Regions from separate parts of the Streptomyces sp. NPDC006283 genome, predicted to be linked through region 1. Evidence: riboswitches for the same ligand, from Rfam matches in the RefSeq annotation. Region 1 holds a riboswitch; the other holds the start of a gene.
The links. A riboswitch is a leader RNA that binds a small molecule or an ion and turns the genes downstream of it on or off. The one in region 1 is predicted to bind S-adenosylmethionine.
Positions count from the first base shown of each region.

Region 2: linked by a shared signal. The riboswitch ahead of ABZ070_RS18050 (aminotransferase class V-fold PLP-dependent enzyme) and the one ahead of thrC (threonine synthase) in region 1 are both predicted to bind S-adenosylmethionine.

Region 1 covers NZ_JBEXRZ010000021.1:47,434-50,837, forward strand. Annotated here, with positions in the region: gene ABZ070_RS07485 (cold-shock protein) at 1-90, opposite strand, end outside; gene ABZ070_RS07490 (MoaD/ThiS family protein) at 525-800, opposite strand; gene thrC (threonine synthase) at 839-2,134, opposite strand; SAM riboswitch class I at 2,152-2,279, opposite strand; gene ABZ070_RS07500 (glucosyl-3-phosphoglycerate synthase) at 2,441-3,404, shown strand, end outside.
Region 2 covers NZ_JBEXRZ010000078.1:7,842-11,245, reverse strand. Annotated here, with positions in the region: gene ABZ070_RS18055 (glycerate kinase) at 1-530, shown strand, start outside; gene ABZ070_RS18050 (aminotransferase class V-fold PLP-dependent enzyme) at 538-1,899, opposite strand; SAM riboswitch class IV at 2,078-2,195, opposite strand; gene trpD (anthranilate phosphoribosyltransferase) at 2,270-3,334, opposite strand.

The DNA of each region.
Region 1 (3,404 bases):
GTAGTGGACGAAAACATCCGCACCACCGTCGACCGCGATGAAGCCGTACCCCTTCTCCGCGTTGAACCACTTGACGGTGCCCTGAGCCATGCCTAACTCCCCTATTACTGGCCCTTGCGCAGGACCGCACTTCGCGGACCTGGGTCAGACCTCACCCCAGCAGGAGGGGTGTGCGCCGGAACGCGTCGACCGCGGCTGAATGTATCCGCCCAACTGCCCTCTGCAACAGGTCAATCGGACGAGAAATCTGGGCAGGACCGAACGGCTGATTCATATGAATTCATGTAATTCCGGGGCAAGTCGGGCCCGGCAAATGACGCCTAAGAGGCAATTCGATCGCACAGTTTGGCCGCATTCTTGCGGAACTTGAAGGCATTCTCGAGCGGCCGGCGGAGGGGGCTTCCCAGACTCTATCGCGCTCAACCATGCAGAATTGCCCCCTCCGCTTCTCTCGCGGAGGGGGCAATTTCTGTAACTGCGGGTAAATCTCTGGGGATGGATCAGTCGCCCGCCCCCATATCGCGTCAGCCGCCGGCGACCGCAGGAATGATCGACACGCCCGCGCCGTCCGGCGTGGCCGTCTCCAGCCCCTGCTCGAAACGGACGTCGTCGTCGTTCACGTAGACGTTGACGAAGCGGCGCAGCTTGCCCTGGTCGTCCAGGACGCGGGCCGCGATGCCGGTGTGGTTCTTCTCCAGGTCCGCGATGACCTCGGCGAGGGTCGCACCCTCCGCCGGGACCTCGGCCTGGCCGCCCGTGTACGTACGGAGAATGGTGGGGATGCGGACGTTGACACTCATGTTCGTCACCTCTCGGCGGAGTACGGCGGGTTGCGGATTCAGTGAGCGGCCAGGCCCGCGTCGCGGAACGCGTCCAGGCTCGGGCGGATGACGGCGGTCGCCTGCGAGGTCTCCGCGACCGCGTCGAGGGTCTTGAGGCCGTCACCGGTGTTGAGGACGACGGTGGTGAGCGCCGGGTCGAGGACGCCCGCCTCGATCAACTTCTTCGTCACGCCCACGGTCACGCCACCCGCCGTCTCGGCGAAGATGCCCTCGGTGCGGGCCAGCAGCTTGATGGCGTCGACGACCTGCTCGTCGTTGACGTCCTCGACCGCGCCGCCCGTGCGGCGCGCGATGTCCAGCACGTACGGCCCGTCGGCCGGGTTGCCGATGGCGAGCGACTTGGCGATGGTGTTCGGCTTCTGCGGGCGCACGACGTCGTGCCCGGCCTTGAAGGCCGTGGAGACCGGCGAGCAGCCCTCGGCCTGGGCACCGAAGATCTTGTACGGCTTGTCCTCGACGAGCCCGAGCTTGATGAGCTCCTGAAGGCCCTTGTCGATCTTCGTCAGCTGCGAGCCGGACGCGATCGGGACGACGAGCTGGTCGGGCAGCCGCCAGCCGAGCTGCTCACAGATCTCGTACGCGAGGGTCTTGGAGCCCTCCGCGTAGTACGGGCGCAGGTTGACGTTGACGAAGCCCCAGCCCTCGCCCAGCGGGTCGCCGATGAGCTCCGAGCAGAAGCGGTTCACGTCGTCGTAGTTGCCCTCGATACCGACGAGTTCGCCGCCGTACACCGCGGCCATGACGACCTTGCCCTGCTCGAGGTCGTGCGGGATGAACACGCAGGAGCGGAAGCCGGCCCGCGCGGCGGCGGCTCCGACCGCGCCGGCGAGGTTGCCGGTGGAGGAGCAGGACAGGGTGGTGAAGCCGAAGGCACGAGCGGCCTCGATGGCTTGGGCGACGACGCGGTCCTTGAAGGAGTGCGTCGGGTTGCCGGAGTCGTCCTTGATGAACAGACCGCCGGTGACGCCCAGTTCGCGCGCGAGGTTGTCGGCCTTGACGAGCTTGGTCCAGCCCGGGTTCAGGTTGGGCTTGTCGGCCACGTCGGCGGGGACGGGCAGCAGGGGGGCGTAGCGCCAGATGTTGGCGGGGCCCGCCTCGATCTGTGCGCGGAGCTTCTCGACGTCGCCGCTCGGCAGGTCGTAGGCGACTTCGAGCGGCCCGAAACACTCGGCGCAGGCGAAGATGGGGCCGAGTTCGAAGCGCTGTCCGCACTCGCGGCACGACAGTGCGGCGGCGGGTCCGAGATCCACGGGCGTGGTGGCGGGGGTGCTTGCGACAGTCTGCGCAGCCATGATGGCGAGGCCCTTTCTCCTCATCTTCCTCGTGACGCATTTCGCCACAAGACGGAATTGGCACCTTCCCCACCGTGACCTCGCGGTCGGCGGGAGGGTTGCCGGGGCTTCAACGGGCCGTTCCCTCTGCCCCTCTGGATGAGCGGTATGGCACCGGACGTGCGGTCCGGGCGTTTGTGTGCGTGCACCCCCGAGATGCGAGGGTCCTTCGCGTTGCTCAAGACTGTAACCGAACCCTCGGACGGTTGAGATAGTCGTCCGACCCGCGAGATGGATCACACGACCTACTGTCAAGGGAGACGCGACGTGCTCGATGAGGTGGCGCGCTGGTTGAGCCGGCGCTCCTGGTCCGCATCCGACCGCTCGCTCGACCGGCTGATATCCGCCAAGGTCAGGCAGGGGTCGACGGTCAGTGTGGTGCTGCCGGCGCTGAACGAGGAAGCGACGGTCGGAGACATCGTGCGGATCATCCGCCGGGAGCTCATGGAGGCCGTCCCGCTCGTCGACGAGCTGGTGGTGATCGACTCGGCCTCGAGCGACCGCACGTCCGAGGTGGCCGCCGCGGCAGGTGCCCGGGTGGTGCACCGGGACTCGATCCTGCCGGGCCTGCCCGCGGTGGCCGGCAAGGGAGAGGTGCTGTGGCGGTCACTCATGGTGACGAGCGGCGACATCGTCTGCTTCGTCGACGCGGATCTGCGCGACTTCTCCCCCGACTTCGTCTCGGGCATCGTCGGCCCGCTGCTGACGGAGCCCGAGGTCCAGTTCGTCAAGGCGATGTACGACCGCCCGCTGGGCGGGGGCGCCGCGCCCGGGCCCGACGGGACACCGGCCCAGGGCGGCCGGGTGACCGAGCTGGTGGCCCGCCCGCTGCTGAATCTGCACTGGCCGCAGCTCGCCGGCTTCGTCCAGCCGCTGGGCGGCGAGTACGCGGCACGGCGCTCCCTGCTGGAGCGACTGCACTTCCCCGTCGGCTACGGCGTGGAGCTCGGCCTGCTGGTCGACTCGCTGAACCTGGTCGGCCTGGACGCTCTCGCGCAGGTCGACGTCGGCACCCGCAAGCACCGCCACCAGGACGGGCAGGCGCTCGGCAGAATGGCCGCGACGATCTACCGCACCGCCCAACTGCGCTTGTCCCGGCCCCACTTGGTGCGTCCGTCGATCACCCAGTTCGAGCGGGTCGACGGCGGCTTCGCACCGCGGACCTACCGGGTGGACACCGAGGAGCGTCCGCCGATGCTCGAGATCGGTGAGTACGCGGCGCGTCGCGCGG
Region 2 (3,404 bases), on a different contig from region 1:
TCTTCGGCCCCCAGAAGGGCGCGACCCCGGCGCAGGTGGAGGTGCTGTCGGCGGCCCTGGAACACTGGGCCGCCCACCTCACCGCCGCGCTGCCGGCCTCCGTCGATCTGCGCACGGCCCCCGGCACCGGCGCGTCGGGCGGGCTCGGCGCGGGCCTTGCGGCGCTCGGCGCCCGCCTGCTGCCCCGCTTCGACGTGCTGCTCGACCACATCGACCTGGACGCACGGCTCGCCCGCGCCGATCTGGTGATCACAGCGGAGGGCGCACTCGACGACCAGACCGTACGCGGCAAGATCCCGGCGGAGGTGGCGCACCGGGCCCGGGCCGCCCACGTGCCGGTGCTCGCCCTCGCCGGCACCCTCGGCCACGGCGTCCGCGCGCTCACCGCAGCGGGCGTGGACGCCTACGGGTCGATCGTTCCGGCGCCCGTACCGCTGCCGGAGGCGCTGGACCGCGCCGGCGAGTTCCTCGCCGACGCGGCCGAACGCACGCTGCGGATGGTGTTGGTGGGGACGCGTCTCGCGGCGTGAACGGGCGTCAGCCGCGGTCGGGCACGCAACGGCCGTCCTCGGTGCGGTACTTCCACTGCGCACCGTCACGGACCAGTTCCTTCACGGCGCTCACGAACCGATCCACGTGCTCGTCCGGAGTGCCCGCGCCGAAGCTGACGCGGATGGCGTTGAGGGACTTCTCCCCCGGCTTCGCCTCCGGCGCGCCGCACTCGCCGACGTCCTGCTGGTCGCCACCCAGCAGGGTGCGCACCAGTGGGTGGGCGCAGAAGAGGCCGTCGCGCACGCCGATGCCGTACTCGGCGGACAGCGCCGCGGCGAAGTGCGAGCTGTTCCAGCCCTCCACCACGAAGGAGATGACACCGACCCGCGGCGCGTCGTCGCCGAACAGGGACAGCACCTTGACCTCGGGCACCTCGGCGAGCCCCTCGCGGACCTTCGCGATCAGGTGCCGCTCCCGGGCGACCAGTGTGTTGAACCCCGCCTCGGTGAGCGCCTTGCAGGCGGAGGCGATCGAGTAGACGCCGATCACGTTCGGGGAACCCGCCTCGTGCCGGGCGGCGGTGGTGTGCCACTCGACGTCCACCCCGCCGTCGGTCCGCCGCGTGACCTTCCGGGAGGCGCCGCCGCCCGCGAGGTAGGGCTCCGCCTCCTGCAGCCAGTCGGACCGCCCGGCGAGCACACCGGAACCGAACGGCGCGTACAGCTTGTGCCCGGAGAAGGCCACCCAGTCGACGTCCAACTCCTGTACCGACAGCGGGTGGTGGGGCGCCAGCTGGGCGGCGTCGAGCACGATGCGGGCGCCGTGGGCGTGGGCGGCGGCGGCGAGCTCCTTCACCGGCCACAGTTCACCGGTCACGTTGGACGCACCGGTGACGCAGACCAGCGCGGGGCCGTAGGGGTCGCGGTCGGCGAGTGCGTGCTCCAGGGTCCGCACGGCCTCCGCGGGAGTACGGGGCGCGTTCAGGTACGTCACGCGGGCGTCGCTCCACGGCAGCAGCGAGGCGTGGTGCTCGGTCTCGAAGACGAACACCTCGCAGCCGGCCGGCAGCGCGGCGGCGAGCAGGTTGAGCGAGTCGGTGGTGGAGCGGGTGAAGACGACCTGGTCGGTGTCCCGGCAGTCGAGGAACTCGTGGACCACGGTCCGGCTGTTCTCGAACAGGTCGGTGGACAGCTGGGAGAGGTAGCCGGCCCCCCGGTGCACGCTGCCGTAGTACGGGGCGTACGCGGCCACGTCGTCCCAGACGCGCTGGAGCGCCGGGGCGCTGGCCGCGTAGTCGAGGGCGGCGTAGCCGACTTCACCGCCGGTGACGAGCGGGACGGTGACGTCCCCGCCGAGGACCGGCAACGGGGCACAGAGGGACAGGTCGGCAGTGGTGGCGACAGACATGGCGAACTCCCGTACGGGCAGGCGAAAACGGTGCGTCGACGCAGCACAGGGCGGAGCACCGCAAGAGAAAAGGGTGACCGGAGAAGGGGCTGGTACGCCCTATCGCATTCGCTTGCTCACGAGACTGCTCCCTTGAGGACCAGGACCCCAGGGACACGGCGTTCGACGACGCCGCGGGGGTCCGCGCTTGCCACAGACCTCGCTGCCTGCGGCCTGGTCTTCACCCGGGGCACCCCGCCACGGACGGAGGGTTGCCGGACAGCGGGCCGGGGCCGTAATCGCTGTCACTCATGACCTTGGGAAGCATCCTGCCATACGTCTCGCATGACGCAAGGGCGCGGTCCACGATCCGGACCGCGCCCTTGCGGCGTCATGCGTTGCTGGCCGCCACCCAGCGCTCCAGCGCCGCCCGCGCCGCCCCCGAGTCGATCGACTGGGCCGCCCGGGCCACCCCCGCCGCGAGCTGCTCGTTCAGCGTGCCGTCCGTCGGCTCCAGGGCCGCGAGCGCCGCCGCCGAGTTGAGCAGTACGGCGTCCCGCACGGGCCCCGTCTCGCCGCCGAGCAGCCGGCGGGCCACATCGGCGTTGTAGGAGGCGTCGGCGCCCCGCAGCGCCTCGACGGGGACGAGATCGATCCCGATGTCGCGCGGGTCGAACGCCTCCTCGCGGACGGCGCCGTCGCGGACCACCCACACCTTGGACGTGGCGGTGGTCGTCAGCTCGTCGAGGCCGTCGTCGCCGCGGAAGACCAGGGCGGAGGAGCCGCGCTCGGCGAGCACCCCGGCCACGATCGGCGCCACCCTCGCGTCGGCCACTCCGGTGGCCTGGGCCTTGACCTGGGCCGGGTTGGTGAGCGGCCCGAGGAAGTTGAAGGTGGTGCGGATCCCGAGCTCCTTGCGGGCGGCGGCGACGTGCCGCAGCGCCGGGTGGAACTTCACGGCGAAGCAGAAGGTGATGCCCGCCTCCTCTGCGACCTGGACGACCCGCTGCGGGGTCAGCTCCAGATTGACCCCGAGCTTCTCCAGCACGTCGGAGGCGCCGCTCGCGGAGGACGCGGCCCGGTTGCCGTGCTTGACGACCTTGGCCCCCGTCCCGGCGACCACGATCGCGGACATGGTGGAGATGTTCACCGTCTTGGCCCCGTCGCCGCCGGTGCCGACGATGTCGACGCTCGGTCCGGGCACCTCGATCAGGTTGGCGTGCGCGTACATCGTGCGCACCAGGCCGGAGATCTCCTCGACGGTCTCGCCCTTGGCACGCAGCGCGACCATGAAGCCGGCGATCTGGGCGTTGGTGGCCTCGCCGCTGAGGATGCGGTCCATGGCCCACGCGGTGGCCTCGGCGCTCTGGTCGCGGTTGTCGAGGAGGGCGTTCAGCACGCCGGGCCAGGAGTGGGCCGCCACGCTGTCGCCGCCGACCGGGGTCACAACGTTCATGGTCCGCTCCTGGGTCCACAAGCCAATAGGGATGGTTCCACCCTATCCAGCCCCGGGGACGGCGAAGAGC